3 regions of the Paenibacillus sp. BT-177 genome follow, and region 2 is predicted to be linked to each of the others. Evidence: riboswitches for the same ligand, from Rfam matches in the RefSeq annotation. Region 2 holds a riboswitch; each other region holds the start of a gene.
The links. Region 2 has a riboswitch for cyclic di-AMP ahead of OIU26_RS17300 (TrkH family potassium uptake protein). Riboswitches for the same ligand answer to the same signal wherever they lie in the genome.

Region 1: linked by a shared signal. The riboswitch ahead of OIU26_RS24115 (3D domain-containing protein) and the one ahead of OIU26_RS17300 (TrkH family potassium uptake protein) in region 2 are both predicted to bind cyclic di-AMP.
Region 3: linked by a shared signal. The riboswitch ahead of OIU26_RS24725 (C40 family peptidase) and the one ahead of OIU26_RS17300 (TrkH family potassium uptake protein) in region 2 are both predicted to bind cyclic di-AMP.

What each region holds. Positions count from the first base shown of each region.
Region 1 is NZ_JAOYTP010000014.1:36,789-47,343, reverse strand. Features, by position in the region: gene glgA (glycogen synthase GlgA) at 1-30, shown strand, start outside; gene OIU26_RS24135 (hypothetical protein) at 119-1,189, opposite strand; gene OIU26_RS24130 (M20 family metallopeptidase) at 1,229-2,407, opposite strand; gene OIU26_RS24125 (ABC transporter substrate-binding protein/permease) at 2,556-4,019, shown strand; gene OIU26_RS24120 (amino acid ABC transporter ATP-binding protein) at 4,006-4,728, shown strand; cyclic di-AMP (ydaO/yuaA leader) riboswitch at 4,972-5,140, shown strand; gene OIU26_RS24115 (3D domain-containing protein) at 5,147-5,815, shown strand; gene OIU26_RS24110 (polysaccharide deacetylase family protein) at 6,012-6,818, opposite strand; gene OIU26_RS24105 (NADH:flavin oxidoreductase/NADH oxidase) at 7,122-8,144, shown strand; gene OIU26_RS24100 (PspA/IM30 family protein) at 8,231-8,899, shown strand; gene OIU26_RS24095 (DUF350 domain-containing protein) at 9,029-9,436, shown strand; gene OIU26_RS24090 (DUF4178 domain-containing protein) at 9,461-9,967, shown strand; gene OIU26_RS24085 (DUF4247 domain-containing protein) at 9,981-10,555, shown strand, end outside.
Region 2 is NZ_JAOYTP010000005.1:216,083-226,637, reverse strand. Features, by position in the region: gene OIU26_RS17305 (type II CAAX endopeptidase family protein) at 1-1,353, opposite strand, end outside; cyclic di-AMP (ydaO/yuaA leader) riboswitch at 1,615-1,767, shown strand; gene OIU26_RS17300 (TrkH family potassium uptake protein) at 2,177-3,517, shown strand; gene OIU26_RS17295 (potassium channel family protein) at 3,536-4,213, shown strand; gene OIU26_RS17290 (LysR family transcriptional regulator) at 4,219-5,124, opposite strand; gene OIU26_RS17285 (succinate dehydrogenase cytochrome b558 subunit) at 5,351-6,025, shown strand; gene sdhA (succinate dehydrogenase flavoprotein subunit) at 6,119-7,864, shown strand; gene sdhB (succinate dehydrogenase iron-sulfur subunit) at 7,884-8,651, shown strand; gene OIU26_RS17270 (AAC(3) family N-acetyltransferase) at 8,821-9,630, shown strand; gene OIU26_RS17265 (metallophosphoesterase) at 9,698-10,555, shown strand, end outside.
Region 3 is NZ_JAOYTP010000016.1:10,598-21,152, forward strand. Features, by position in the region: gene OIU26_RS24690 (PAS domain S-box protein) at 1-2,159, shown strand, start outside; gene rluF (23S rRNA pseudouridine(2604) synthase RluF) at 2,210-2,911, shown strand; gene motB (flagellar motor protein MotB) at 3,048-3,875, opposite strand; gene motA (flagellar motor stator protein MotA) at 3,868-4,662, opposite strand; gene OIU26_RS24710 (hypothetical protein) at 4,850-5,143, shown strand; gene OIU26_RS24715 (4a-hydroxytetrahydrobiopterin dehydratase) at 5,261-5,560, shown strand; gene OIU26_RS24720 (GNAT family N-acetyltransferase) at 5,639-6,145, opposite strand; gene OIU26_RS24725 (C40 family peptidase) at 6,448-6,948, opposite strand; cyclic di-AMP (ydaO/yuaA leader) riboswitch at 6,954-7,091, opposite strand; gene OIU26_RS24730 (hypothetical protein) at 7,368-8,195, opposite strand; gene OIU26_RS24735 (M1 family metallopeptidase) at 8,207-10,219, opposite strand; gene OIU26_RS24740 (YwhD family protein) at 10,344-10,555, shown strand, end outside.

The sequences.
Region 1 (10,555 bases), on a different contig from region 2:
ATTTACCGTTCGCTAGCAAAGACCGATTAAACAGCACATAAATACCATATTTATGCGAATGAAAAAGGGAACTCCTTTAGCCATGGTTTGGCTGAGGAATTCCCTTTTTTGTTGCTGGTCAGTCGCCCCCGCCACCACAGCTACTTCCACACGAAGAGCCGCTGCTACACGAGGAATGGCTCCCGGAATCGCCTGAATCGTGGTGAGAAGAGCCTCCACCATGAGAACTGTCATGGGACGAATGATGGTGCGAGTGGTGTGTATCCCAGTTCGAGCAGCCGCTTGCGGAGCTACAGCCGGATGAGCTGGCTAGTGCGGCACTGTTTGTAGAATCTGGGTGCATGTGTATGGCAAATTGTTCAGGTTGATACCATGAATACCACACAGCAGCCAATAGCAGATAGTCAACCTGCAAATAGTTGACCTTGGGTAGCTGCTTGCCCTCTGGATCATTTACAGCTTTATTTACCCGCTCACGGAGGTGTTGGATTATCTTATGAACCGCTTGTTGTGCTTGCTGTGAAATGTCTACATTTTCATGGGAATTCCATCGGTCACCTATTGGCTGCGTCGAAGCTGTCAGTTTGTAATAGTGTGAAAGCTCATCGTTCGGTAGCGGATGATTAAAAAAAGTTCCCCACAAACTGGCACTATAACGATTCCAACCAAAGCATTCCACATACAACCAGTCAAACCACGCCCGCTCCTCTGGCATCGGCTGAGAGCCGCCCGAATGGGGTGCATGGTGAAGCATACGACCAAAAAAAGCTTCGGAGAATTGCTGGTATTCGCGCGTAAACATTAACATTTCGTGCCATAGTTCATCCACATCACTACTGAACATAGGCACCCGATTCATAATGGCGCATAGCATGAAGTATCGTTTTAGCTCATGCCAGCGCCAATTATATTCTTGCTCCGTCAGACTAGGATGGGCGTCCATGACACGTTGCTTTACGTTATGAGCATAGGAGGCTGGAATGGATCGCTCCAGCAGCTCCTTCAGCTCCGTAATCTCTCGATGACGCTCTTGCGTGAGTGACGAAGGAGACGGAGAGCTAAGGAAAAATGCATTCCGGCGGCGTGTGCTTCTGTTTCCACGGTTCCTGTGTATAGCACGGAATGTAAACCAAAGAATGATGAGACCAACCACAATAAACAACGTCCAAAAGCTAGTCATACTATTCATAATGGCACTCCTTTCTAAAAGAAGACGGCATTTCCGATTTTAGCTTTTGCTATTCAGTAGAGCGAATTCTTTTTTAATCTGTGCCAGCAGCTCAGAATTTGTGATTACATCGCAAGCCGTCCATGCCAAGGTTCTCGCGGCCAAGAGCATTCCTTCCATTGCGCGGTCCTGCATTGCTAAATCGCGAAATTCTGGTGTATGCAAGGCATGCTTCTCGTCAATAACTTGAATGTACGGGTGGATCGCAGGGCAATGAAGTGATACATTTCCGATATCCATAGAGCCATGATCTTCACCTTCCGTAATATCTTCTTGCGCAATGCCAGCCTGCACCAAATTTGCGGTAAAGGTGTCGGAGAGTACACGATTAGTCACCATTTCATCGTAAGAAGTCTCATAATTGGAAGTTTCCAAACGACACCCGGCTTGTAAAGCAGCTCCTTCAGCAATTTGAACAACACGGCGGGTAAGCGGGTTCAGCTCTTGGCGTGTAGCGGCCCTCACGTAAAATTGGGCTGAGGCGTAATCAGGAATAATATTGGCAGCCTGCCCACCCTGATTAATGATGCCATGGATACGTACCGTACTTTTCACCTGTTGCCGAAATGCGTTAATCCCGTTAAACGTTTGAATCACAGCGTCCAAAGCATTAATCCCTTCGTGTGGACTGGCCGCAGCGTGAGCGGATTGACCATAAAATTCAAATTGCACAGCATCAATCGCTAGCGATTTGCCTGATTTTTCGTAGCGGTCAAAGGGATGTGTCATCATAGCTATGTCGCAATCATCAAACAACCCGGCCGCCGCCATCGGAACCTTTGCACCGCGTGTTTCTTCGGCAGGTGTGCCGTATACACGTACTTCTCCACCAGTCTCGTCGATAATCGATTTGAGACCGACGGCAGCGCCTGTACTCATCATACATATCAAATGGTGCCCACAGGCGTGTCCTAGCCCTTTCAGAGCGTCGTATTCTGCCAGAAAAGCAATGATTGGTCCAGGCTTGGTTGCTTTGTAAGTAGCAATAAAGGCTGTTTCTATACCCAATACGGGTGCCTGAACTTCAAATCCGTGAAAAGCGAGTTCCTCTTTTAAACGGGCAGAGGCCAGGAATTCCTCGTTTCCAAGTTCAGGGTTTGCGCCAATATATAACGAAATGTCCTTAAACCGCTGGGCGTGCTGTTCAATGGTGTGTTGAATGGTCTGTTTGAAATTCATGCTAAAAACTCCTTTATATATGCTGTAATGTAGGTACTGCGATAGATATACTAAAATTGTACTATAACATTCATTGCATAATCATGCATATTCATTTATAATGACACAATCTTATTTATTATAAAGAATTTAAGGAGAGAAAAAAAGATTGAAAAAGGCATATCGTTTTACCGCCCTGGTTTTGTCGGCGGTTATCTTGCTGTTGGCTGGTCTTCCCATGCTCACTGCATACGGATCGGAAGAAAAGCCACAGAAAAAACTTGTAGTGGGCATGAGTGCTGACTTTCCGCCGTATGAGTTTCATAAAGTTATTAACGGTCAGGATACCATTGTTGGGTTTGATGTTGAAATTGCCAAGGAAATCGCCAAGGATCTGAATGCGGAGATGGTCCCAGAGGACATGAGTTTTGACTCTTTGCTGCCTGCTCTGCAAAGTGGTCGCGTAGACTTGGTACTGTCCGGTATGACACCGACGGACGAACGCAGAAAGAGCATTGATTTTTCGGATGTATACTATCGTTCCAAGCAAGTCATTATGGTACGTCCAGAGGATAAAGACAAATATTCAACGATGGCTGCTCTAAAAGGAGAGAAGCTCGGTGCGCAGAAGGGGAGTATCCAGGAAGAAATTGCGCAAAAAGTGCCTAATGCTTCTGTGACCTCATTGGATAAAATATCCGATCTGGTACTCCAGCTTCGGACCAACCGTATCAACGCGGTTGTAATCGAAGATACCGTTGCTAAAGGATACACACTAGACGGTACCGTAACACTTGCCAAGGCAGTACCTGAGGATGAAGGAGCAGAAACTGCTGTAGGCATTCGTAAAGGAAATGCGGAATTGCTTGCTTCAGTAAATAAAACGTTGGCTCGCCTGAAAGCAGACGGTTCGATTGAGAAGTTTTCTACAGAAGCAAGTGCACTGTCTGCAGACCGACAAGTTTCTTCGAATAGCATTGTAGATATATTTTTGAAATATCGCAGTTTCTACGCTACGGGTATCGGCTACACCCTATTGCTGTCTGCGCTTGGAGTACTGTTCGGATTCATTATTGGTCTGATCATATCCTTGCTGCGGATGAGTGGGATTCGTATTATCGAGTGGTTAGGTACCGCATATGTAGAGATACTGCGCGGCACACCTATGCTGGTGCAGCTCATGATCATTCATTACGGAGTTGCTTTGACGTTGGGTGTTAATTTTACGCCACTCCAGTCCGGCATAATTACGTTGTCACTGAATAGTTCGGCATATTTGGCTGAAATTTTCCGTGCTGGTATTCAGGCAGTAGACCGTGGACAGATGGAAGCTGCCCGCTCGCTCGGGATGGGACGAGGCAAAGCAATGCGTCATGTCATTTTACCGCAAGCATTTAAATCTATATTGCCTGCTATTGGTAATGAGTTCATTACGATCATTAAAGAATCATCAATTATTTCGACCATTGGGATGGTGGATATTATGTATCAAGCCCAGGTCATTAAGAATATTACCTACGAAGGCTTGAGTCCGTTCGTAATCGCAGCTGCTATTTATTTTGTAATGACATTCAGCTTATCTAAGCTGTTGGGTTTATGGGAAAGGAAGTTGAGAGCCAGTGATCACCGTTAAACAACTGCGTAAATCATTCGGTAAGAATGAAATTTTAAAAGGCATTGATATAGATATCGCCAAAGGTGAAGTAGTCGTCATTATCGGCCCGAGTGGTTCAGGAAAAAGTACGTTTTTGCGTTGTATGAATCTGTTGGAACAGCCAACAGAAGGGGAAATTTTGTTTGAGGGTGAGCCGATTACGGCCCGTGGTCATAATATTAATGCGACTCGGGAGAAGATGGGGATGGTTTTCCAGCATTTTAATCTGTTTCCGCATAAAACAATACTGCAGAATCTGACGCTTGCACCAACGCAGGTGAAAAAGCAGTCGGGGAAAGAAGCGGAGAAAATTGCGCTGGAGCTCCTGCGGACCGTGGGTCTTGAGGATAAGAAGAATACCTACCCGAACCAGTTATCTGGCGGTCAAAAACAACGTATTGCGATAGCACGTGCTTTGGCCATGCAGCCGCACGTAATGCTGTTCGATGAGCCTACTTCTGCTCTTGACCCTGAAATGGTTGGAGAGGTTCTGGACGTGATGAAGAAGCTCGCTGAGGGCGGCATGACGATGGTGATCGTGACGCATGAAATGGGCTTTGCCCGTGAGGTAGGGGATCGAATCATCTTTATGGACAACGGTCAAATTATAGAACAAGGTACGCCTGAGCAAGTATTCGGTACTCCAAGCCATGACCGTACCCGTGATTTTCTTGCTAAAGTGCTGTAAGAAAATGCTTTTATGAAATATTAACAAAGCCTTCTCGTGATGATGTTTCACGGAGGGCTTTTCTCTTTTTGTCACTATATCTCCATATTTTCGTAACAGAAAACGGATTCTTGATGACAAAATTGTAACGAGTATAGTATGATATTCAAGGTTACCAACATTTTCATGCAGATAAGGTTACAAAATTGTGATATTATGCAGTAAGCCAAAACTTACCGGGGCAGCAGTAATGATAATAAATACTCAGGTGCTGGGCTCAAACCATGGGAAGTGCGGGGGACGTAACAACGGCAATGATTCCAATGCATCATAAGATGTTGTGGAATATGCCTAGGGGTGAATTGCACAAGCATAGGGCTTCTCCTGAGTCCGAATCCGACAGCTAACTTCGCAGGCATAACAGAGGAGGTACATATCTTTGAAACATTTAAAACATATTGGAAAAACTATGAAATTTGCGGTGCTTGCTGCAGCTATTGCAGGGCTGGCACAGACAGCTGGAGTAGCAGATGCTGCTTCGCTTCACACTGCCAAAGAAGGCGATACCTTCTTTTTGCTTGCTCAACGTTATGGGGTATCAGTAGATGAGTTGACGAAGGCTAACCCGGATATTGCGTCCAACAACATATATGCAGGTCTGCAAATTAAAGTGCCAGACGAAAAAAGTGTAAAGGCGGCTTCGGATTCGAAGCCACAGCTTCTTACAGAGAAAGCACCAGCGAATGAGAAGCCAACAATTGAAGCATGGGGCAAAACATTCAATTACAGTAAAGTAGTTGATGTTAAAGCTACAGCATATTCTGCCGCAGCTGATGAAAATGGCAAATGGGGTGCGGTCGATTATTACGGCAATCCGCTTAAGCTAGGTACAATTGCGGTAGACCCGAAAGTCATTCCTATGGGAACAAAGGTGCTAGTTACAGGTTATTCCCATCCTGGATTGCCAGATCATTCTTTTGTGGCCGTTGCCCGTGATCAGGGCAGTGCTATTACCGGAAAGCGGATTGATATCTTTATCCCTGGCAATAAATCATTCGTGAACGACTTCGGCTTCCAGAATGTGAAACTGTACGTCATTGATAAATAGCATTGTGCTTATGTATGATTTGATTGAACATAATATAAGTTATGTAAACTTGATCTATCATACAACATATAACTGGGACGACTTTTTATTAGGCCCGGTCGTTTATCGCTAAAAAAGGCTGTCTTACAAGCAGAAGTATTCTGCTCGTTAAGGCAGCCTTTTTACGTTGTTGAATATTTGAAGCTTAGACGTACTGTTATTTTCGTTCCGATGTGTGAAGTAGCCGGGGGACAGTGACAAATTTGTAGCCCTTAGCTTTTAGAGAGTGGATTAGACCCGGCAAAGCTTGGACAGTGCCTTGCAAGTTGGAACTTTGACCTCCACCTGCATGCATTAAAATAATGGAGCCAGGTCCGGTAGCCGGGATCACGTTGCGCTGAATTTGTGTTTTGCTTAATCCCTTCCAGTCTAGAGAGTCCACATTCCAATTGACGATCATGTACCCATGACGACGTGCCCACTGGATTTGAGGCTCCGTGATTTCACCATAGGGTGGTCGTATCAATCTGGGTCGAAAACCTATGCTGGCTTCTAAAATGCGTTCTGTCTTTGTAATCTGGTGGCGAAAACGTTCTGGTGTGGCCTTCCTGAAATCCGGATGAGTATAGGAATGGTTTCCTATAGCATGACCCTCACGGATGATGCGGCGTATGATCCCCGGATGCTTTTCCGCACGGTGGCCGACGATAAAAAAGGTAGCTTTGATACCGTTTGCGTGTAATACGTCCAAAACCTGCGGCGTATACCTTGAATCGGGCACATCATCAAAGGTTAAGGCAATTTGGCGGGTGTGCGGGCCGCACATTTTAAAAATGTCCGCATGCTTTTTTCGTAGCATCGCTAATGTTGGAGTAGCTCGATCTTTACTTTGATATACCGAAGTAGCGGCAGCAGCTTCCTTGGGATGGGGCGTTCCGATGTTGGGAGGCGTGTCCGCGTGAACGGGAAAACTTGAAAATGCTAGTAACAGTGCTAAACATGGCAACACTCCCCTGTACCGCATTTGTATTCCCCCTTTCCGTGCAGTGGTACCTAGTGGTGCTCTCAGCTATTATGTACCTGTCCTATTAAAATTATGCTGGTGATTGAGTGAAGCCCTACATGGCTGAAGAGAAGTACATCATGAAGCGGGTATCCGTGAAGATGACGAAGTAAACGTACATATTCTCTTAAACATGACCGAAAACCGAAGCATTTTCGCAAGTTTTAGCCTTACAAAGGATTCGGTATACCGTGACAGCTGGTGTATAATGGGGATGCTATTCATAATGATACATACTTGGAATTGAGGGAAGGATGGATAAAAGTGACCGACTTGTTTACTCCTTATCAATTAAAGGGGCTTTCATTAAAAAATCGGATTGTCATGCCCCCAATGTGCCAATACAGCGTGGAGGCCAAGGACGGCAAACCGACGGATTGGCATTATGTCCATTATGTGAGTCGCGCGGTAGGAGGGACTGGGCTCTTAATTGTGGAAATGACAGCGGTTCAACCGGATGGACGCATTACGGATCGTGATTTGGGCATTTGGAGTGACGAACATATTCCTGCATATCGCAAAATTGTAGAGGAAGTCCACAAGTATGGTGCCCAAATTGCCATTCAATTAGGCCATGCCGGACGCAAGGCCGAGGATGCTGAGACACCTGTAGGCCCGTCCTCGATCCCCTTTAGTGAACGCTTTAAAGATCCGCACACTTTGACGAGAGCAGAAGTCAAGGAACTGGTTCAGGCCTACAAAGAGGGGGCTCGCCGGGCGGTAGAAGCTGGTTTTGACACGGTAGAGATTCATGGTGCTCACGGCTATCTGATCCATCAATTTCATTCCCCTTTAACCAATACCAGAGAAGATGAGTATGGGCAGGATTTGTCACTGTTTGGTGTTGAGGTGATCCGTGCTGTTAAAGAGGTACTTCCTGCTGATATGCCTGTGCTAATGCGGATATCTGCCAAAGAATATGTCCAAGACGGATATGATGTTGAATACATAGCAGCCATAGGGGAACGATATCGTGATGCAGGTGTGGACATTTTCCATATTTCTTCTGGTGGTGAGGGTCCGATTGGCTCCAGCGGAGGCCCGTCTGCGCGTGCTGGTTATCAGGTCGATTTGGCTCATACCATCCGTGAAAAATTGAATGTGCCTGTCATTGCTGTCGGCTTATTGGATGATTATGAGGATGCCCGCCGAGTCGTTCAGCAAAATGAAGCTGATCTGGTAGCCATAGGGCGTGCCATGCTGCGAGATCCCTATTGGGCGCTGCATGCTTCACGGGCGCTAAAAGTACAGGCAGATATCCCAGAGCCTTATCTACGCGGTTTTTAGATATTTTTGAAACCTCTTTGCAAAGCTTGCGTAAACATGTGTACAGAGCTTAAAATTTAAGCATTCAATTCTAGGAGGAACTTCACATGTCTATTTTCAAACGATTAAGAGATCTTACGATGTCTAACATTAACGCCATTATCGACAAGGCAGAAGATCCAGTTAAAATGACGGATCAATACATTCGTGATATGCAAGAGGATCTGGAAGACGCAGAGAAAGCGGTAGCCGCTCAAATTGCTATTGAAAAGAGATTCAAACAGCAATACGAAGAACAGGCAGCTTTGGTGAAAAAACGCGAAGAACAGGCTCATACGGCTGCAAAAGCACAAAATGTGGATCTTGCTCGTCGTGCGCTGGAAGAAAAGAAATCTGCCGAACAAAAAATGAACGAGTTCCAAGCTGGTTATGAGCAAAACAAAGCTGCAGCTGACAACCTGCGTGGTAAGCTGGATGAAATGCGTAGACAGCTGACTGAAATGAAAAACAAGCGCGAGACACTGGTTGCCCGTTATAACGCAGCTAAAGCGCAAACTGAAATTAACAAAGCTATGAACGGTTTTAGCTCGGATACGGCAACTGCTGGATTGAAGCGTATGGAGGAAAAAATGCTGCAAGCAGAAGCACGTGCTGAAGCGAGCAACGAAATGGCTTCCAAGGAAAAATCGCTGGATGAAGAGTTCAAAGAGCTGGATAAGAAAAGTGCTGTGGACGATGAACTTGCTGCTTTGCTGAAACAATACGAAAACAAATAAGAACTTTTAAGCGTTGCCGCTAGTGTGATGGCTCAGTAAGCGAAGGAGAAACGTTTTCTCCTTCGCTTTTCCCTGCCTAGGGGCGTAAATCAATATATGTAGTCAAGAAGATGTGGAGGATGGTAGGAAATGCATTTTTTAGAAACGATGAAAGCGATGCTGGTATGGACGGGCGCGGGTGCTATTTTGCTGTTCGTATTAATGTATGTCGATTCTTTATTTACAAAGTATAAGGATTTTGCCGAAGTAAAAGCCGGAAATATGGCCGTAACGGTACGGATGATTATGAAGCTGATTGCACAAGGATATATTTTATCAGGTTCAATTGCTACCGCTAATAATTTGCTCGAAGCGCTTGTGTATTCTGTGATTGCCTTTATTATCCTGCTTGTTTTGGAAGTGATTGTGCGCCTGCTGTTGCGGTATTGGGCACAGTTTGATCTGGATAAAGGTACCCAGGAAGGTAAAATTGGTTTCGGTCTGTTTTCGGGAGCGCTGCATTTGGTTGGTGCCTTAATCATTACAGCATGCTTCTAGGCAAAGTAAGGAGGGAATATGACCATGAGTGTATGGAAACGAATTTCAAATCTATTTGCCAAGCCTGAACCGCCGAAAGCGGAAAAAAGCATGCTTCACTTAAATCCAGGGGATATTTGTGAGGTGTCGCTTGTCACCTATGAAGTGGTAGGTCGTGTACATAATCGTGCTCGGAATGCCGTTGTTTTGACGCTTCAGGATGGTAATCAAGTGAGTTATCTTCATATTGAGGAACGGGAAACACTGCAATTCGGACTTTATCAGGCCATCGATGGCAGACTAGACAACCCGGAGGAAGTACCGACCATTTTAGAACTGGATGATACAACGTATCATTTGGAAGAACAGTATTTTGGGCATGTTACCGTTATGGGCCGTGCTCCTTTCCGGCAGGGTGGAGAGCAACATGTTTGGCAGTACCAGTCTGATGATTACCATTTATTGCGGGTAGAATGGCAGGACGGTCGCTTTATGCTTTATGAAGGAGAAGAAGTGATTACCGGAGACGTCAAGGTTATTCGGGCAAGCTAGGAGAGGGTTACACATGAGCAAACGCACCTGGCAATATGCATTAAAGGTCATTGTGGCGCTGAGCTTGTTCGTATCCGTGTTAAGCGGCTGCGGCGCGCCAAATGTGAAAGATACGTATCCGCTGGAATCCGTTAGTGGTAGCGGAAACTCGACCTCGTACGTGTATCGCGCAGCAGGCAAAACGGTTCCTGAAGTAGCGGAGGAATTGAAAGAACAGCGTACACCGGAACAAATGTCACCTCAGAGCAATGAGCGGATGTTTCTGGTATATAGCGATGAGTGGTACCATTTACAGCAAGATCCAGCTAAGAAGGAAGACACACTCATTGAAATTGATAGTAAAAAGTATGTCGAGCAAAATTACAGTTCCAGCTTTCTAAAAGGATACTTAACTGCAACTGTGCTGGATGCTCTGTTCGATTCGTTGCGGGGGTCTGGCTCCTATCGAGGTTATTCGAGCAGAGATGTATACCGACCTTCACAAGGGCAATATCGTGCTCCAACAGCACAGGAGAAAAAAGCGATCCCGCCGATAACGGTGGAGCGAAAAGGCTCAGTTACCCGTAGAGGGAAAAATTCGGATACCAG
Region 2 (10,555 bases):
CTTGACTATTTTTTTTACCATCGGAATACCAAATAGACGGTAAACAGTTTCTTCTCCAATACCTGCCATCCAAGCCATAATCGGCAATAGCCATGGATAAGCCATATTGTAAGGGGACTGCGTGGCGTCTGTAGTGGAGAACGTATTAAATGTGCGCTCCAATACAAAGAACAAAATGGATTGTACGCCCAGTAAAATGAAGGCCCACAAGTAACCAACATACATACTGCGAAGCACATACAGTCCGTAGCCTGGCTCTTTGGCCCGTGGCCATGCATTTAGTCCAACCTGACGCATAAGCCCGTCACCGCCTACCAAGGAGAAATAGATAGCTACAGCCATGAAGAAGGTAACACCAACCTGGAATACCATAAGAAATATAAGCATGCCCTTACTGCCTGCTTCAGCTTGCAATAAAGGTAGCATGTTCATTGTCCCAGCTATACTAGCAATAAAGTATACAATGGACAGAATAATACCGCGAACAAATGAAGTATGTCGTCGGGTGAGTGACGCATACACAATGGCAAGTACGCCCAGGACAAAGCTAAATAGGGCATAACCCGCATAAGTCATCCAATTAGCCCAGTATGTTTGCTTTTTAACATAGTCGGTATAGGACGAAGGGGCCGAAAAGCTTTGGGTAAACGAGCGAACATCCCCGTCTTCAAAAGTAAAAGCCAGCGTAAGTACCGAGGCGCCGATTTTCTTTCCGTCCACGGTATATTTTAATCCACCTTCTCCCTCAGTGGTCGCGAGCTTCAATTCAGATGGCTTAAAGCCAAAGCGTTTGATCCATATTGCTGCAGCCTGTTCCTTGGCTTCGAGCGTCATGTCACCCTCAGCTACACGTACAAGTCTGCTTCGTGCTTGTTCATCTGTAGAAACATCAGCCTGTGTGTAATTGGTGCTGGAGGTGATCCGTTTAAAGCTAACGACCTTCCCAGTGGATAAATCCACATGGATTTGCAGCTTGCCCTTCGCTGAGGAGTCAGGCAAATCAACCCGAAAGGTTTCATATGGATAATTTTTTTTCCATGTACGATCGTACTCTTGAACCAATTTTTCTCTGGATAAATACCCGTACAAATCTGTTTCAGCCTGATAGGTTACGACGGGCTTCTCTGGCTGTGATTCCGTATAGCCCAGCTCGGAACGGGCGAAGTCCAGGGCGTGTATGACCGCTTCTTGTTTGCTGATGACCTTTGCATTCACCAATGATTCCGGACTTGGATTGCTAATTGAGGGAATAAGCAATTGAAAGATAAAAAAGCAAATCAGGCCAACCCCGCCCAGCAAGCCTAATTTTTTGAAGTTGGCCGTGAGCACGACCGGTTTCCCGATAGGATTCATGAGTTTCCTCCTTAATCTGTAAATAAGAACATCCATTAAAGATATCATACTGCACAGGTTCCCGCCAACAGACCAGCGATATTCATGAAAACAGAGTGAAAGCACTTTAAAGTTTTAATAAAATTAGATAAGCTGTGATTAACCGATGTCTATTCGCGAATTAAAGCCAATTTCACGTTTTTTCGGCGAAATCGGTTTTGTGATCTGGATAGAGAAGGATTATAATCTTGAGGCAATGCCTATGAAATATATGGGTAATGATATACATTTAAGCCGAATTTCTATGAGAAAACGGGGGAACCATGTTACTGGGGTGAATTTTACAGCCGATCCTGATGGACCGGAAGTGTAAATAGGGCATACTGTGCTGTCCGAATCCGTCAGCTAACCTCGTAGGCTGTGGGCAGGAACCAAGTCAGGCACTCGGTTTTCCGGTGTCTTTTTTTGTGTGTATAAAAGTGTTTGGATTGGTTAGACCGCTGCGGGTTCAGATTATTCTTCTGATTGCTGTTATCCCCGGATTTTTTTTGATTGTATAAACCCTTTAATGGTTAAAATCCGGAGATAAAGGCAAACGCTTCGCTTCTTCAGAACAATTCTGCCCCCTTCGCTGCTGCTCGCCAATAGCACAGGGAGCCGAGTAGTGTTTGACATGCATTCTTCCTGTATTCAGGGAATGTTAATTATAGCTACTTAAGGTTTGGAAAATCAAAAAAATCAGGGGCAACGACGATCGGAAGATAAATGGAACGCGTAGCGGGCTTACACCGTATTAAGTCACTGTTTTTATAGTTTTAAGGATTAGGAGAGAAGTGATGAATAGATGAATCCCAATGCACGCTGGCTTCGGCTTTCTCCACCGCAGATATTCGTTGCAGGCTTTGCCATTATCATTCTAATAGGTAGTTTATTGTTAATGCTGCCCATCTCTAATACAACTGGAAAACCACTTGCGTTTATAGACGCTTTGTTTACTGCCGCGTCCGCGACCTGTGTAACCGGACTTGTCGTTAAGGATACAGGGCTCTTTTTTACAACCTTTGGTCAAATCGTTATCGTTGCGCTGATCCAGATCGGTGGTCTTGGCTTTATGACCATGGCTACCTTGATCGCGCTGGTGTTCAAACGTCGCATTTCCTTGCGGGAGCGCCTTATTTTGCAAGAAGCGATGAATCAGACCTCTGTCGAAGGAATTGTTGGATTGATCCGCAAGGTGCTATGGTACTCGCTGATGATTGAGGGAGTATGTGCAGCTATTTTTTCGATTCGCTGGTCATTTGATATGCCTGTCGGCAGGGCGATTTATTTTGGAATCTGGCATGCCATTTCCATGTTTAATAACGCTGGTTTTGATTTATTCGGTGAATTTCGCAGCCTGACAGGTTATGTATATGATCCGATTGTTAATTTTACAGCCATGTTTCTCATTATTTCGGGTGGTATTGGTTTTGTAGTGATGTCTGACCTGGCAGATTATCGCAAGCGTAAGAGACTATCCTTGCATACCAAGGTGGTACTCAGCATGACAGCTGCTCTGATTGTCGTCGGGACGCTTGTCATTTTTGTATTTGAGTTTACGAATCCGAAGACGCTTGGCTCGCTTGATTGGGGTGGTAAACTGCTGGGTTCTTTATTCCAGTCCGTTACCCCTCGCACCGCAGGTGCCAACACGCTGGACATTGCAGGCTTGCGGCAGGCTACGCAGTTTTTTATCATCATACTCATGTTTATTGGGGCTTCGCCTGGCTCCACTGGAGGCGGGATTAAGACCACTACATTTGCTCTGCTCATTGGAGCGGTGTTTTCGATGCTGCGGGGACGGGAAGACATTGTGCTGTTCCGGTACCGACTTGCGCAGGCACGCATTTATAAGGCTTTGACTATTACCTTGCTGGGGTTGCTGTTCGTGATTGGGGTGACGATGATTCTGTCCGCAACCGAAGATCATCATTTTCTGATGATCTTGTTCGAGACGGTGTCTGCCTTTGGTACGGTAGGACTGTCCATGGGGCTTACACCTGATTTGACAGTTGTAGGCAAACTGGTGATTACTCTGACGATGTTTGCAGGCAGGCTGGGTCCACTCACGCTAGCTTATGCACTGGGACCGAAAAAGGGTAAGGAATTGTATCGTCATCCAGAAGGTAAAATAATTATAGGGTAAGGGAGTTTTCGAGTAGATATGAAAACGCAGCAGTTTGTAGTCATTGGCTTGGGACGGTTTGGCTCAAGCCTGGCTTTGCAATTGGTGGATATGGGGTGCGAGGTACTGGGCATTGATCGGAATGAGGATGTTGTGGACAGTATGAGTGAGATTCTGACACATACTGTCGTGGCAGACGCTACAGATGAGGATGCGTTGCGGTCACTGGGCATCCGTAATTTCGATTGCGGCATTGTTGCAATCGGTGATGATATTCAGGTAAGCATCCTGACCGCCATTTTGCTGAAGGAGCTGGGTGTGAGAAAAGTCGTAGCCAAAGCTATATCTGTACTGCATGGGCGTGCGTTAGAGAAGCTTGGGGTGGACCGAGTCATTTATCCGGAACGAGATATGGGTATTCGGGTAGCGCATCAGCTGGTCACGCCTAATCTGCTCGATTATTTGGAGCTGTCCAAGGAATACAGCATTGTGGAACTCAATGTGCCTGCATGTCTGAATGGCAAAACGTTAGCAGAATTAAATGCTCGTACCCGCTTTGGTTGCAGCATCGTGGCACTTCATACGGCGAATGGTATTTTGATCGCGCCGACAGCTATGGATCGGCTGAAAGCAGACGATATTATGGTCATTATCGGCTCCAATGACAATATCGGCCGCTTTGAGGATGAGGTCGTTAATGTCAATGAAGAGGGTTAAATTCTCTACACCATACGGTAGCCTGCAAACGATGCACGTGTCTCGCTAATCCAGCGTCGTGCTGTCGGGCCGAGATCGGCCGTTTCTGAGTATATGAGGGAGGTCGTTCGGCGTGTCTCCTTCAAATCAGGCAAGTACAATGCAGTAAGTCCATTATCTCGCAGCAGTTCGCTGCGCAAGTAGGATTTGGGCAGCAAAGCGGATGCCTTGCAGGTTGGAAGCAGACGTACAATCGCCTCGAAGGAGTCGATTTCCATGCGGATATCCGGCATAATACCGCTGCGCTGGAACAAGTCATCCGTCAGGCTGCGGTACCAGGTTCCTTTGGAGAAAATGATCATCGGCAATCCTTGCAGGTCCTTCATTGAAGCCGTTCCTGTCTTGACAGTTAATTCATGTCCGATGGGGACGACTAGCTCCAAATGATCGTCAAATAACGGAATGCAGCGTAATCCAGCTTCATGAATGGCAGACCCGACAACGCCGGCGTCTGCTTTTTTGTCGCGTACAAAGGCGACGATTTCATGCGTTTTGCCGGTGAGCAGCTTTAGCTCAGTCTGAGGATGCTTGCTCATGAAAGCCTCGACGAGGGTAGGCAACGTCGTTTGGAGTGTCGTAAGACTTGCGCCCAGAGTAAGCATGCTCTGGGCTTCATTTTTGTGCTGTGACAGCTTTTGTAAGAAGCGAAGCTGACGTTGCCGTTGCTCCAGCGCGAAAGTATATACAAATCGGCCAGTTGATGTAATTTCGAGCCGTTTGCCCCGACGATCAAAGAGATGGACACCCAGCTCTTCCTCCAGCTTGGCAATTTTGCGAGACAGGGCGGGTTGGGACAAATTCAGCAGTTTTGAGGCTTTATTCAAGCTGGACTGCTCGACAACGACGGCAAAAGCGTTCAAATCCTCAAACAAATCTTCCACTTCCTCTCTATATGCAAAAAAGACATAATAATTAATACGTATATTGCAATTCCATTATAAGCCGAAAAGGAGTAACATGAAAGCGACACAAGATGTTCACACTTTTGTTTTTCCTTATAAGGGACACCTTGTTGAACATTCCCTGTCGGGAACTGTCATTTTATATGTTATATTACTATTGAAAACGCTATTATTGGGAGAAGGGAGCATGACCTAGATGAGAGGATTTTATTCCAGAAAGCTGCATTCGCTTCTTGGCGTCATTCCGTTGGCTCTATTTTTTGTTGAGCATTTGGTGACGAACTTCACAGCGGTGGAGGGCGGTAAGGAAGGTTTTAATCGCAGCGTGGCCTTCCTGAATGGTTTGCCGCTGGTTATTGTGTTAGAAACGTTATTCATCTACTTGCCATTACTGTTCCACGGGATCTATGGCTTGTATATCGCTTATCAGGCTGATCCGAATGTCAAAAGGTTTGGCTATTCGCGTAACTGGCGCTTTTTGTTCCAGCGTATTTCCGGAGTCATTACGTTTGTATTTATTATCTGGCACGTATACGACACACGCTTTCAGGTGGCCCTGGGTAATGTCACTCATGAGGAGCTAGGCGGCGTAATGCATGGCATAGTAACGAACCCGGTCTATTTTATTTTGTATTTAATCAGTGTCGTTTCGGCATCATTTCACTTTGCTAATGGATTGTGGGCATTTATGGTCAGTTGGGGGATTACCGTGGGACCACGTGCCCAAAAAGTATCTTCCTATATCTGTATGACCCTGTTCGTGGTGGTGTCGATCGGCTTCGTTGCTTCCCTGCTTGCATTCCGTAGCGCGGAATTCCAAGAAACGGCAACAGTCTTGGTGCATTGCAGCGCTTTTAAACAGCTACTGTAAACGAGTTATTTAAATTATACATCGTGTTGAGATTCTATTTTGAATGGTAAAAGGGGATTTAGTACAAATCCTGAAAAGAAGGAGTGAGCAGAAATGGCAGCATCCAATATTATTGTCGTGGGCGGCGGTCTGGCAGGTCTAATGGCTACGATCAAGGCGGCAGAGGCGGGAGTCCACGTTCATTTATTTTCTTTGGTTCCGGTCAAAAGATCCCACTCCGTTTGTGCGCAAGGTGGCATTAACGGTGCGGTAAATACCAAAGGTGAGGGAGACTCACCCTGGATTCACTTTGACGATTCAGTCTATGGCGGTGACTTTCTGGCAAACCAGCCGCCGGTAAAAGCGATGTGCGAAGCGGCTCCGGGAATCATCCATCTCATGGACCGTATGGGTGTTATGTTCAATCGGACACCAGAAGGACTGCTGGATTTCCGCCGTTTTGGCGGTACCCAGCATCATCGCACAGCCTTTGCTGGTGCGACGACAGGACAGCAGCTCCTGTATGCTCTCGATGAGCAGGTACGACGCTGGGAATCTGCTGGTTTGGTGACCAAGTACGAGAACTGGGAGTTTTTACAGGCTGTACTGGATGATGAAGGCATCTGTCGAGGGATTTGCGGGCAAGATTTGCGTACGATGGAAGTGAAGACTTTTGCAGCGGATGCCGTTATTCTGGCATCTGGTGGTCCCGGGATTATTTTCGGTAAAACCACAAATTCCGTCATTAATACCGGCACGGCTGCCGGTGCAGTGTATCAGCAAGGCGTTCGCTATGCGAACGGTGAATTTATACAGATTCATCCAACGGCTATACCCGGTGACGACAAGCTGCGTCTCATGTCCGAGTCGGCACGGGGAGAGGGCGGTCGCATTTGGACGTATAAAGACGGAAAGCCATGGTATTTCCTTGAAGAAAAATATCCGGCTTATGGAAATCTAGTCCCTCGCGACATTGCGACACGTGAAATATTCAGCGTATGCGTTGATGATGGACTGGGTATTAACGGCGAGAACATGGTCTATCTGGATCTGTCTCACAAGGACCCGAAAGAGCTGGATGTAAAGCTGGGCGGCATTATTGAGATTTATGAAAAATTTGTCGGCGACGATCCGCGTAAAATCCCAATGAAAATATTCCCGGCTGTTCACTATTCAATGGGAGGCATGTGGGTCGATTACAACCAAATGACAAATATACCGGGTCTGTTCGCAGCTGGTGAATGTGAATTCCAGTATCACGGAGCGAACCGCTTGGGTGCAAACTCACTGCTGTCGGCCATTTATGGCGGGATGGTGGCTGGACCAAAGGCTGTGGAATATATCAAGGGCTTGAAAAAGTCTGCACAGGATGTAGCTTCTTCGGTATTTGATGCCGCAGTCAATCAGCAGACGGAGAAGTATGAGCGTATTTTGCATATGGACGGAAAAGAAAATGCCTATGTTCTTCACAAAGAGCTGGGTGAGTGGATGACGAACAATATGACCGTGGTTCGTTATAATGACAAGCTGGAGGCTACGATTCACAAGATCAAGGAGCTGAAGGAGCGTTACTCGAACATTAACATTAATGACGCTTCGCGCTGGAATAATGCGGGTGCAGCGTTTACACGGCAGTTGTGGAATATGATGGAACTGGCTGAAGCGATGACCAAAGGGGCGCTGCTGCGCAACGAAAGTCGCGGGGCCCATTACAAGCCGGACTTCCCGGACCGCAACGATGAAGATTATCTGAAAACGACGATTGCAGATTGGACACCGGAAGGACCACAAATTTCGTATGAAGAGGTCGACGTTTCACTGATCAAGCCGCGTGTTCGAGATTATTCCAAGAGCAAATAACAGAAGGGAGTGTATTTAGATGTCGGAGCAAGCAGTGAAGTCGAATAAAACAGTGAAGTTCGTGGTTACTCGTCAGGATGAGCCTAATGCTAGTTCCTATACGGAAGAATTTGAATTGGCCTACAGACCGGGAATGAACGTGATCAGCGCGCTGATGGAAATTCAGCGTAACCCGGTAGACAGCCAAGGTAAAGAGACGGCTCCGGTGTGCTGGGAGTCAAACTGCCTGGAGGAAGTATGTGGAGCTTGTTCTATGGTGATTAACGGCAAGCCACGTCAGGCGTGCGCAGCGCTCGTCGATAAGCTGGAGCAGCCGATTACGATTGCGCCCATGAGTACATTCCCGGTAGTACGGGATTTGGTCATTGACCGCAGCCGGATGTTTAACGCGCTCAAGAAGGTCAAAGCGTGGATTCCGATTGACGGTACCTACGATCTGGGACCGGGTCCTAGAATGGCAGAGAAAAAGCGTCAGTGGGCGTATGAGCTGTCCAAGTGCATGACCTGTGGTGTCTGTCTGGAAGCATGCCCGAACGTCAATGAGAAGACGACGTTCATCGGTCCTGCGGCGATATCTCAGGTTCGCCTGTTTAACAGCCATCCGACAGGGGAAATGAATCAGGAAGAGCGCCTGGATGCATTGATGACGGACGACGGGCTAGAAGGCTGTGGTAATTCGCAAAACTGCGTACGCTCTTGCCCGAAAGGCATTCCGTTGACAACTTCTATTGCCGAAATGAACAAGCAAACGACTAAGCATATGTTTAAGCGCTGGCTGACTGTGTAGCAGAGCCAGCCCATAGGTTGTACTCAAACAGGCTTCTTCCCAACCGGAGAAAGCCTGTTTTTTTGCGCTCAGGAATGATGGAGGGTAACATGGAGGAAGGAGCGAGGGACAGCACTTATGGTATAATTATAATATTGTGTATCGTTTTGGAGAAAAGGAGGCTGGACAGGTGACTGTGCAACCGATAACGAATCGACCTGTCACGAGGTCGGATGTAATGAAAGGATTAAAGGAGCTGGGAGTTCAGAGCGGCATGACATTGCTTGTTCACTCGTCGATGCGCAGCTTTGGGCGCTTTGTTCCAGGCGGGGCCTCCACCATTCTTGCCGCATTAACCGAAGCGATTGGCCGGGAAGGGACCCTGGTGATGCCAACACAGTCACACGACTTGACAGATCCGTCCACCTGGATGAACCCGCCTCTGGATGAGTCGTGGTGGGAACTGGTCCGCGAGGAAATGCCCGCTTATGATCCGGCCTGGACGCTGACCGGAGGGATGGGCGTCATTGTAGAAACGTTCCGTGGCCTGCCGGGAACAGTGCGCAGCGGGCACCCGCACGTTTCTCTGGCGGGGCGTGGACCTGCTGCTATAGGCTTGCTGGAAGCGCATGAGCTTGATTTTGGGCTGGGTGAGCATTCGCCCTTGGCAAAGCTGTATGAGGCAGATGCCTATGTACTGCTGCTGGGCTGCGGACATGACAGCAACACCTCCTTACATTTGGCAGAATATCGAACAGCCTACAATGGACGTGAAGTTGTCACGCATCAAGCCCCTATGATTGTGGATGGGGCCAAAACGTGGGTGTCTTTTCAGGATTATAATATTACCTCGGATGATTTTGAGCAGTTGGGACTTGATTTTGAACGGGAATGTCCCACATCCTTTATGCGGGTGAACATTGGAGAGGCTTCATGTTTTTTCGCAAGGCAACGAGATTTGGTTGACTATGCAGAGCAGTGGTTGTCCACTCATCGCTAAAGCATTTGGACAGTAGGAAGTGCTGAGAAATGAGATAGAAAGGACAGAACGCAAGGGGGAACGCATAATGAAGAAGATGTCGCAAATCCGCCGCGAGAGTCAGGATGGCCCACATCAGGAGGCCACTATCCCTCCCGGTTCTTCGCGGCGTTCCTTATCAAATGAGCCAGCCAATCCTTCCCGCCGCCGTTTTTTGAAAAAGGCGGCTTTAGCCACAGCAGGAACTGCACTATTGGCTGGAGGATATGCCTCCTTATGGGAGCCTAATCATTTGGAGATTACACGCTTCAACTTGTCTCTCCCTCGTCTTCCGTCTGCATTTGACGGAATTAGGGTGGTGCATTTCAGCGATGTGCACTTGGGGTTTCACATGGATGAGCAGGATCTGAGCGAGCTTGCGGACCGAATAGCAGGTCTGGAGCCGGATTTGCTCTGTTTTACAGGCGATATTGTAGATGATTATTCCGTATCGATGAAGGCTGCTGTTCCAGTTATGGCTTCCATGCACGCTACCCTCGGTAAGTTTGCTATTCTGGGCAATCATGATTATAGAGGCTTACCCGCCGGCGTTCAGGAGCTATATCCAAAAACCGGATTTACACTGCTGAGAAATGAGCATGCGGTTGTAGAGCGCGCGGGACAACGTGTGGCCATCGTCGGCTTGGAGGATAACATCATGGGCAAGCCCAATCCGCAGCGTGCAATCCACGGACTGCCTGATGAGATGTGCAAGCTGCTACTGATGCATGAGCCGGACTATGCAGATGTGGCGGCACAAATGTCCTTTGATCTTCAATTGTCAGGACATACACATGGGGGACAGGTACGTTTGCCTGTCATTGGAGCACCGATGCCGCCCCCTGGTGGACGCAAGTACATTCAGGGATTATTTCATGTGGGAACGGATAGAATGCCACTGTATGTC
Region 3 (10,555 bases), on a different contig from region 2:
CCAAAATGGTTCTGACGGCTAAAATCATCGGAGGAGCTATTGAACAAACCCGACATAGTTGGGAGGCTGTTGACAAGCAGCTCGGATATAATCTGTGGCTCTCTGCTACGTTGGCTGCCAATCAGCTTGATCCCGACATCCGAAATATCCAGCAGGAACAGCTACAACAGATAGCTACACTCCACAGGGATATTAATATTTCTTTGATGATCCGAGATGGACAGGGGTATAAGGTTGTCAAATCTTCGAATCCTAAAGAGCTAACGTCATCCGATCCATTAATGGGGTATTGGAAAAATGCAGTTGACCAATTATATGAGCATGGACAGGTGGCCATGGCGCATGGCCAGAATCTGGATCATTTTTGGACCAGTTCTTTTGATTACACAGATTCAGCCTCCTCACATATTAATAAATGGGGATTTTATTATGACCAAAAACGCAACTACTTAATTCGAGTATCCTTCCAGGATACTTCAGTCCAGGATTTTATACCTATCTTGAGTCCAGCTGAGATTGTGAAGCAGACTCAGCAAGTGGATTATCGCATTTTGGAGATAACAGGAATCAACCCTGCAACCTTTGGTGGCGCTACGATGGACAAGAACGGTAACGACCGAAAACACTATTACATGTACAACGAACCGATCCAATTCGGCACGTATCAACTAACGAGAGTGCCTGAGGATCGTTTGGCCGTGTCCAGGGCGATCCTTTCGGGAGAGAGTATCGTACAAGATTGCTATATTAAAGGCGAACGAGTGCTTGTCAGTTACATACCTTTTTATCCGACAAACCGTGATGCCTATGTCATTCGTATTGTCATGAATTATGATACAATCGCTTCTGTTATATCTAAGCAATTGATCAGTTTAGTTGCTATTTCCATTGTTCTATTGGAGGTTGTGATCATTGGAAGCTATGTGCTTGCCAGCCTATTTGTCCGTCCGATTCAGTCGATTTTGGGAAAAGTGAACGAGATGGCTGACGGCCATTTTGATACACGACTAGAAATTAAGGGCGGCCATGAGCTTGCACGGCTGGGTGAGCGCATCAATGCGATGGCCTACAATCTGGGGATGTATACGAGAAGACTTGAACAGATGTATGAAGAAAACCGTTCTGTAAAGGAGCATCTAGAATCGGTTATTAATCAGACGGCAGATGCGATTCATGTAACCGATCAGGAGGATCGTGTTATTCGGGTTAACCATGCCTTCGAAGCTTTGTACGGATGGACTAAGAAGGAATTGGTTGGCCGTAAGCTGGAGTTTGTACCTCCGCAGCAACAAGAGGAGTATGAATTTCAGAAGGAGAGCCTGCTTCAGGGAGAAAGCATCGTATCAAGTGAGACCCTACGAATGCGTAAGGATGGAAGTACAGTAGAGATTAGTATGAGTACGTCCCCTATTCTGGATGAACAAGGCGAAATCTTAGGCTTTATCTGTGTTTCGCGTGATATTACGGGGCGCAACCGAATGGAAGAACTGCTGCGTAGATCAGAGAAGCTGACAACCGTAGGGCAACTGGCGGCAGGAGTAGCGCATGAGATTCGTAATCCATTAACCACGCTACGTGGCTTCCTACAACTACAGCAGCAAAATCAAGTGTTGAATATGAAACACAACGATATTATGATGTCTGAGCTGGACCGCATTAATTTGATCGTTAGCGAGTTTTTAATACTGGCGAAGCCACAGGCAGTGCATTTTCAGAAAAAAGATGTTCGTTATATTGTGAGTGATGTTATTTCTTTACTGGATAGCCAGGCGCATCTGTTGGGTATTGTATTCAACCTTCAGGTCACGGACGAGCCTGCCTTGGTATATGCTGAAGAAAATCAGTTAAAACAGGTATTCATTAATTTACTTAAAAATAGCATGGAGGCTATGAGTAAAGGTGGCATCATCACAATTCATTTGTTCTTAGAGGGAGAAAGCGTTAAAATCTTCATACGGGACCAGGGAACAGGTATTCCCGCAGAAATGCTATCCAAGCTGGGAGAACCTTTTGTCACAAACAAAGAAACAGGTACAGGACTAGGGCTTATGGTCAGCCAGCGTATTATACAGAGCCATAAAGGCACACTGGATATTGAAAGCACAGAGGGAGAGGGAACAACCGCCCTCGTGCAGCTTCCGATCGCCAAGCCTGAGTAATGAGCTGGGGGCAGAAGGAAGTGTGTTCGTAGAAATGGAGGGTACACAGGTTGCGCATTAACAAATTTATCAGCGAAACTGGCTTTTGCTCGCGCCGGGAGGCGGACAAGCTGGTAGAGAGCGGCCGCGTGACGATTAACGGCGAAGTGGCCGTGCTGGGCAGTCAAGCGGAGGAAGGCGATGACGTCCGTGTGAACGGCAAGCCACTGCGCGATAAGTCCGATCACGTCTATATTGCATTGAACAAGCCAGAGGGCATTACAAGCACGACAGAGAGCCACATTAGAGGCAATATTGTCGATTTTGTGGGGCACCCGCAGCGGATATTTCCAATTGGACGCCTGGATAAGGATTCGGAAGGTCTCATTTTATTAACCAATGATGGGGACATTGTGAATAAGATCTTACGGGCAGAAGGCAAACATGAGAAAGAATATATCGTAACAGTGGATCGTCCGGTCACACCATCCTTTGTGCAGGGGATGTCCAGCGGTGTAAAGATACTCGGTCATCGAACGCTGCCCTGTGAAGTAACACGTGTATCTGAGTATGTATTCCGTATTATCCTGACAGAAGGGAAAAATCGTCAGATCCGACGTATGTGTGCTGCCTTCGGTTATGAAGTTAAGAAACTGCAGCGCCTGCGAATTATGAATATTCGTTTAGGATCCCTTCAGAAAGGCGCCTGGCGTGATTTAACAGAGGCTGAAAAGCAGGAACTGGGCCAGATGCTTGATTATACACTTAGCTAATGCCAGAGGCCTTCTTATAGCCTACAGCGCTTGTCCCTCGTATATGACAGGGCTAGAGAACAGAAATCCCTAAAGTAAAAGGCACCAGCTGCATAAAAAATGCGGCGGTGCCTTTGTTCATATAACATATTCATGATCAACCTTCATTCGAGCTTGAGGTAGGACTAATAACTTGTGTACCGTTCTGATATTTGCGAAGAACGGAAATTTCGACACGACGGTTTTTGGCACGTCCTGCCCCAGTTTGATTGCCTGCCAATGGTCGATACTCGCCATATCCGATGGATACAAACTTGGTAGGATCAAGCTGCGGATTGAGCAACAAAATACGCAAGAAATTGAGCGAACGCTTGGCACTCAAATCAAAGTTGGACGGAAACTGACTATTGGAAATAGGTACATTGTCCGTATGACCTGATACGATAACATCATAACCAGGAAACTGCTGAAGCATGCTGGAAATGGATTTGGCCAGCTTTCTCGCTTCTGGCTTTACTTCGGCCTGCCCGGATGAAAACAGGGCATTATCACTAATGGTGATCATCAGCTGGGATTGGTTCAGCTTGGTGTTCAGTAGGGTGGACAGGCCGTTATTTTGAATATACTGATCCATTTGCTTTTTAAGCTTCTTTAAATCTTCTTCTTCCCGCTGGGCGAGTTGCTTTTGCAGATCAGAGGTAGAAGTGGCTTTCGATTTTAAGGGTTGTGATACCTCTTCTTTATTTTTGCCCATATCCATGGATTGTGACGACGGATTCGCGGCTGAGTGATCCAGCACGCCAGTACCGCCACTAAAAGCTGAACTCAGGGATTGAGCCATAGTTTCAAATTTTTTGGCATCGAGCGAGCTCATACCGAATAAGACAATGAAAAGAGCCAACAGAAGGGTCATTAAGTCGGAATATGGCAACAGCCAGCTTTCGTCAGCATGCTCTTCATGTGGTTCATGTCTCTTTTTACTCACTGGAATCGCCATCCTTCTGGGTCATCGAAGCCCGTTCGGTTGGAGTTAGGAAGATTGCTAGCTTCTGGCTGATGGCAATCGTCGAGATACCGGATTGAATGGAAAGCAGACCTTCGACCATCATTAACTTAAGTTCCACTTCTTTTTTGGATAGCCGTTTCAGCTTGTTGGACATTGGATGCCATAGGACATAACCTGTAAAAATACCGAGCAACGTTGCAATAAAGGCGGCTGCAATGGCATGGGACAGTTTTTCCATGTCACTAAGGTCGGCCAGAGCGGCGATCAGACCTACAACCGCACCAAGTACCCCGAGTGTTGGAGCGTACATACCGGCTTGGGAGAAAATCAGTGCGCCGGCGCGGTGTCTATCTTCGGTAGCGTTAATGTCTTCCATCAGAACATCGCGTACGAACTCCTGATCATTACCATCGATAATCATTCGCATACCGCCGCGCATAAAGGGATCGTCGATCTCTTCGACCTTGGATTCCAGCGCGAGCAGACCTTCACGACGGGTAATGGATGCCCATTCGGTAAATGTACCGATAAGCTCCTTGCGATCCAGCAATTTCTGCTGGGTGAAAATAATTTTAAACAGCTTTGGCACCCGTTTCATGTCATCCATCGGAAACGCCATGAATATACTTGCTGCTGTTCCGACGAAAATAATCATGTAAGCAGCGGGGTTATTGACCAGATTGACGACTGGCGCGCCCTTCAGGATCATCCCGACGACCAGTGACAAAAGCCCGAGCACAAGTCCAATAATGGTTGTAATTTGCATGATACACCTCATCCATGAGAATAGATTTTGAATCCTTTCATGCCGCATGGGTCGTCCTTGCCCCAAGCGCGTCATTATGAGACGGATTATAGTATTTATCGACAAAACTCTCTTTTTTGTTAAGGGCGAATTTCCGGTATAATAAAGTGATTATGTATTGAATCGCTGAACCATTGGAGGAAATAGCATGGGAGTAAAGCATGGGCGCGAGTATGAACAAATTTTGAACGATTTGACAGAGGCTGTGGGACGCATCCCAGATAGCTATGAATTTTTTGAAATGGAAGCAGAAGATTGGGACAGGCTGGACCCGTTGGGGCGTCAGGAAGTCAATGAAGCTTTGGCAGAAGACCTATTTTATGCATTGGGTACGGAGCCCATAATCACTGTAGGCAGCGGCGTTGTGATTTATGAGCCGGAGCAGCACCGGATCTATGTACTCATCGGAGATGAGGAGCTGACGTCGGTCCCTTTGATTTGAAGGCCGTCTTATGGATTTATCAACGGGGCCGTGGTAATATGTACACCAATATATCGTAGTTTTGGCCGTATGTAAGCGGCTAAAAGGCTTCCGTATAAACGGGGAGGAGTTCGTAACATGCCTTTTACACAAGAAGAGATTGAAGCACATCTGGAGAAACTGGAGGGCTGGGAACTGGAGGAAGGACGTTGGATCGTTCGGAAATATAATTTTTCCAGTTTTATGAAAGGAATTGCATTCGTGGATGAAGTTGCCGCTATATCTGAGGCATTCAATCACCATCCATTTATTACGATTGATTACAAGACCGTGACTCTGCGTTTGACCTCTTGGGACGATGGCGGTATTATGGCCGTAGATATTAAGGAAGCCCAACAATATAATGAAGCTTTTGAAAAAATGCGCAGCAGTCATTGATTTTATAATGATCTGTTGTATATATTAAGAGCGCCTTCGCTATACAACATCGCGGTTGTATAGCGAAGGCGCTCTTATTTATAGAGCCCGGTTCTGTTGTTCAGGACGATATACCATACAATAGAACGGTTTTCTGCCATCTGGAGTCTGACGTTCATAGGTATCCGTCAGCTCAAATCCAGCTGCCTTGTAGGCTCGTATAGCCCGCTGATTCCAAGTGAGAACCTCTAGGTCAATTTCATTCTGTGGATGGCGTCGTCTGGCTTCCTCGGCAATGGCCCGGACAAAATCGGGGCCTGTGCCATGTCCGCATCTTTCGGGATGCATTCCAAGACCCAGCCGGGTCACACCGACCATAGGAAAATATTGAGCAAATCCCGTCAGCTCATTCTCTTCGTCCAGTACGGCAACATATTGCTCTTGGCGAAGCGTGGGACTTCCAAATTCGACTTCAAGTGCCTTCATTTGTTCCCAGGGAAGCCAGCCGTATATGTTGTAGGGAGGATCATAGCGCCACTCACAGATTTCAGCCGCTTGATGCTCGTCCATCGGTACGATCCGGTAGTTGGATATTGAGGCCGGCACTTTTTCATTCCTCCTTATGTAGGTACTTCAATCATTAACCACAGATTGTAGACAAGTTGTAGGAGAATGGCAAGCGTGTTTATTTCGTACCTAAGTCGGGTATACATTCAATAAGAAGGATTTACTGCTCATATGCTCCCCCAGCGGTGGCGGTAAACCGACGATGTTCGCTAAAACTGAAACCTTTTGAGGTGTCAGTTCGTCAGTAATGATAATAATTACTGATGTAGTGGACATAAAAAACCGCAATTCGATTCCGGCCAGAATCAAATTGCGGCTAGGGTTAGCTTGCTGTGCGGTAGTTATTCTACGTTGTCGTCATCAGGAATATCTGAAGCTACAGAATGGTAAGCGTCTGTGCTCATAATTCTTTTTGCACCGACATAACGGTTAGCGTAATAATTTTCGTTCAGTGAGCTAACTACTACACCACGTGAAGTCGAGGAGTGGGCGAATTTCCCTTCACCTACGAAGATACCTACATGGGAAACGCCTCTTCCTGTGGTGTTGAAGAACACCAGGTCGCCTGGTCTCATTTCATCGCGGGATACAGAAGCTCCCATTTTGAATTGTGATCCAGATTGATGCGGCAGTTTAATTCCCAGTTTGTTGAATACATACATTGTGAAGCCGGAGCAATCGAATCCCTCGAGTGTAGTACCTCCGCTTCTATAGTTCGTTCCTTTGGCATCTTGGATGACCTGGTCCATCTTAGAGTCTGCAAATGCACTGCTACCACCGAATGTAAAAGAGGTAAAGGCAATGGCGAGACCCATGGCTGCGATCGTTAGCTTCTTCTTCAAAAAAAATATACCCCTTCCAATGCCTGCGAGGTTAGCTTAAGGATTCGGTAGAAGGTTCCCCTATGACCACTCTGTTGCGAGATCAATTCACCCAAACTGGTTCCCCCGCTTCCTAGGTGCCAGGAATTAGGCTTAACTTAAGATGTGCACCTTGGAGAGCAGTATTCACGACAACGATGTTTTTAAGATAAAGGTTACAATAAAGATTACAAAGTTGTTACTATCAGTTCACTGCGATTATTGTAACAAAGACAGCAGGCTTTGGCAAATGTTTCATCGCAAAAAGTTACAAAAAAAATCTGTTCCTAACGCCCTAGGAACAGATTCTGTTAACAGTATTCAGTTATGTGCCGTTTGCACGGGAAAGAAAAAAGTTTTTTCGACAGCTAAAAATGCAGGAGAAAGCATAAAGAGAGGGATTAGCCTCTGCTGGAGATATCGATGTGCCATAGACGATACTGCGAACTGATATGCCACAGCCTGACCAGACTGGTAACAAAATGATACGATTGCTGGAGAATTAGCGCCAACATACCAGTCCAAATCATCGCTACGGTGCCAAATAGACCGAAGACCAGCAGCACACAAGCACCAAGCAAGAGAGATACGCTTACAGCCGGAAGAAGCTGGCGAAAGAAGGCGAGCAGGGACGATAGTATGGCGTGACCACTGACCGTGCCCAGTTGCATATACAGGATGCACTGCCGAATGAACCAACCGTAAGCCACCCACCCAATGGTATAGGGCAACAAATGCAGCAGGTAAGAGGAAGATTGCAGCGTCCCTGCTACAATAGGATAGAGTCTCGGTACCACCCAGAAGGCGGGAAGCAGCAGCAAACCCAACTCGATGATGTAATACAACAGAGATGACATACCGTGACGTTTCATCCCCTTGAAGAAGGACAGGCTTTGCGGTTCAGACGCATCGGTATACAGGCTTTGATATATGCCAGCTCTAATGAAGGGAGTGATTAGGACGCGCAATACGGTCGCCCCTAGTAGTATCCATAAATATACGTGTACTTCCCGGCTGTCCATCAAAGCGATCTGGCCCTCCATCCAAAACAAGGTCTTTCCCAGCTCGTTTTGGCTCTGATCAGGATAACGCAGCAGCAGCGGGACAACGGCCGACTGTACCAGCCGATAGAGAAATACTCCCCACAGCAGACGATACAAAAATAAAATGATAACGATATAAAAGCGTATGCGCACTAGCGCCCAGCCTTCTTTTAAAACAGTCCGCATCTATAGACACCTCACCATGACAGACTTCCAAGCAGTGTCTCCAACAGCTTGGTTACACTCACACTCCAACGGGTTTGTTGCTTTTCGTCCAATTCAGCCTTCAGGCTATTATTAATATGCTTGTTCTCCAGTGCAATAGTGTATAGAGGATCAACGGTCACATAGGACACGGGAGAGGTGCTTTTGAGTCGGAAAGATGTACTTTTGCCCGTACCGTCCCATGCCTTAAATATTGTGGTGCCATCCTTGAAGGTAAATTGAACAGGGATCTTGGGATAATCTGCTCCTTTTTTGCTGAGCGTCACGACTGCTTCATATCCATTCTCCAACTTGCGGTTCGTGATGCGATCGACAGAAAAGTCCGCCATCTGGCCGTCATATACATATTGTTCAAAATAGTGGCTCCATGAGCGTCCAGTCACCCTCTCCACGACACGCTGAAAATCCTGTGAGGTCGGATGCTTGAATCGGTAGGTCTGGACATAGGTTCGCATAATCCGGTCCATTTTTTTCGTACCCACCTGACGTTCAATACCTCGTAGTACCAGCTTGCCTCGTGAGTAGGCATTTTGTGCATACTCAGCCGACGATCCGTACTTCCAGGATTCGCGGTTTAGGGGCTGTGGAGAAGCTACCTGTCCGGATTGTAATGGCAAGTTGGGGATAAGCCCATATTCTTGCTCCATGAGCCGTTCTTCTGCATAGGAGGTGAAGCCTTCATCCAGCCAGGGCTCCTCAAATTCATTATTGGCTACCATTCCGTAGAAATATTGATGCCCAATCTCATGAACCAGCGTCCGTTCCAGATTATAGCCGGGATTCAGTTGGTCCGCAGCTGCGGCCGTGATGAGTGTCGGATATTCCATGCCGCCGGCTCCACTGCCTGTTTTGGGTGGAACGACGATAGATAGAGTGGAATATGGATAAGGCCCGTACCATTTGCTGTAGTACGAAAGGGCGGCCTTGGCTGCGCTCATATAACGTCCTTTTAGTTCCTTATGGGACGGGTCCAGATAGAGCTTGATTTTGACACCAGGAACTTCAGTAGAAGAAAAGGGTTCTTCTACGGCTACAAAGTTGGGTGAAGCGGACCAGGCAAAATCGTGTACATCATCGGCATAAAATTGATATATTTTCTGGCCGTTCTGTCGTACTGCACCACGGGTAGGAAATCCGGTCGCTGCTACGATGTGTGTTTCAGGCACCCGAATTCGTATGCTGTAAATTCCAAAATCGGCATAGAACTCGGAGTTGCCATGATACTGATGGAGGTTCCAGCCCTCGTCGGCGCGTCCACGTTGTCCTGCAGTCTCATAGACGCTGAGCTTTGGAAACCACTGTCCAGCCATTACAAAATCATCTGTCGCACCCATACGAGCAAAAATGCCAGGCAGTTTGACTTCAAACTTCATATATAGTGTGATTTCTTCGCCACCTCGTACTGGCTTGGGCAGACGTACCTTCATGAGCGAACGGTCACTTGCGTTACCGTCATCTGGTTGTACATATTGAGTACGGTGCATGAGAGATAAACCATCTTCTGTTTTTAGTTCGGTCAGCGTCATGGAGCCAAAGCCGTCCTTGGGCATGGTGTCTCCGCGCAGCTTTCCCCCGGATTCTTTCATAAAGGTGGTTTCCATAGAAGAGAAGGCATTCGGGTATAGATGAAGATACAGATCATTCACAGTTTTCTTGCCTGGATGTTTCCAGGTCAGTGTCTCAGTGCCTCGCAAAACCCGTCCTTTTTCCAGAGATACATCAATGTGATACTCCACCACCCGTTTGCTGAGAATTTCCGAAGCGGGCTGTGGAGGGTTCTTGGGCAGGTCGGGCATGATGTTGGCCCCTAGAGGCTTGCCCATATCTGGCGCAAGCGCAGATTCAGACTCGGAGCCGTATAGTGGTTTGCCTGCAGACTGAGGGGCGGATTGCGATTGGGGTTGCCAGGCAAACCATAACGTCCCTGCGAGGAGTCCGAGGGCTAGTGTAGACAATAAAACGATTTTGGAGCGTGCTGGGGTCATACAATGGATACCTCCCGTTGACAAGCATCTACAGCATGTATATGTTTGCTTTCGGGAGATTATTAGTTAAAATATTTATAGTGTAGAATGAGTGTGAAGACGGAAACTGGAGGCCTAGTGACGCATGAGTGAAAATCAGCCGGACGGCAAAAAGCAGATTGCACTGAATATTGTCAGTGGCAAGAGTAAACATAAGGGCTTCGGCGCAGGCTCAATCGACCTGAACAGCATGTCCCCGGTCATCATTGACCGAGGAGAGGCAAAAATTGATATCGGTGCCATGCATGCCAAAAGTAAAGTAGAACGTGGAATCAAGTTCTCTACGAATAAAGAAGA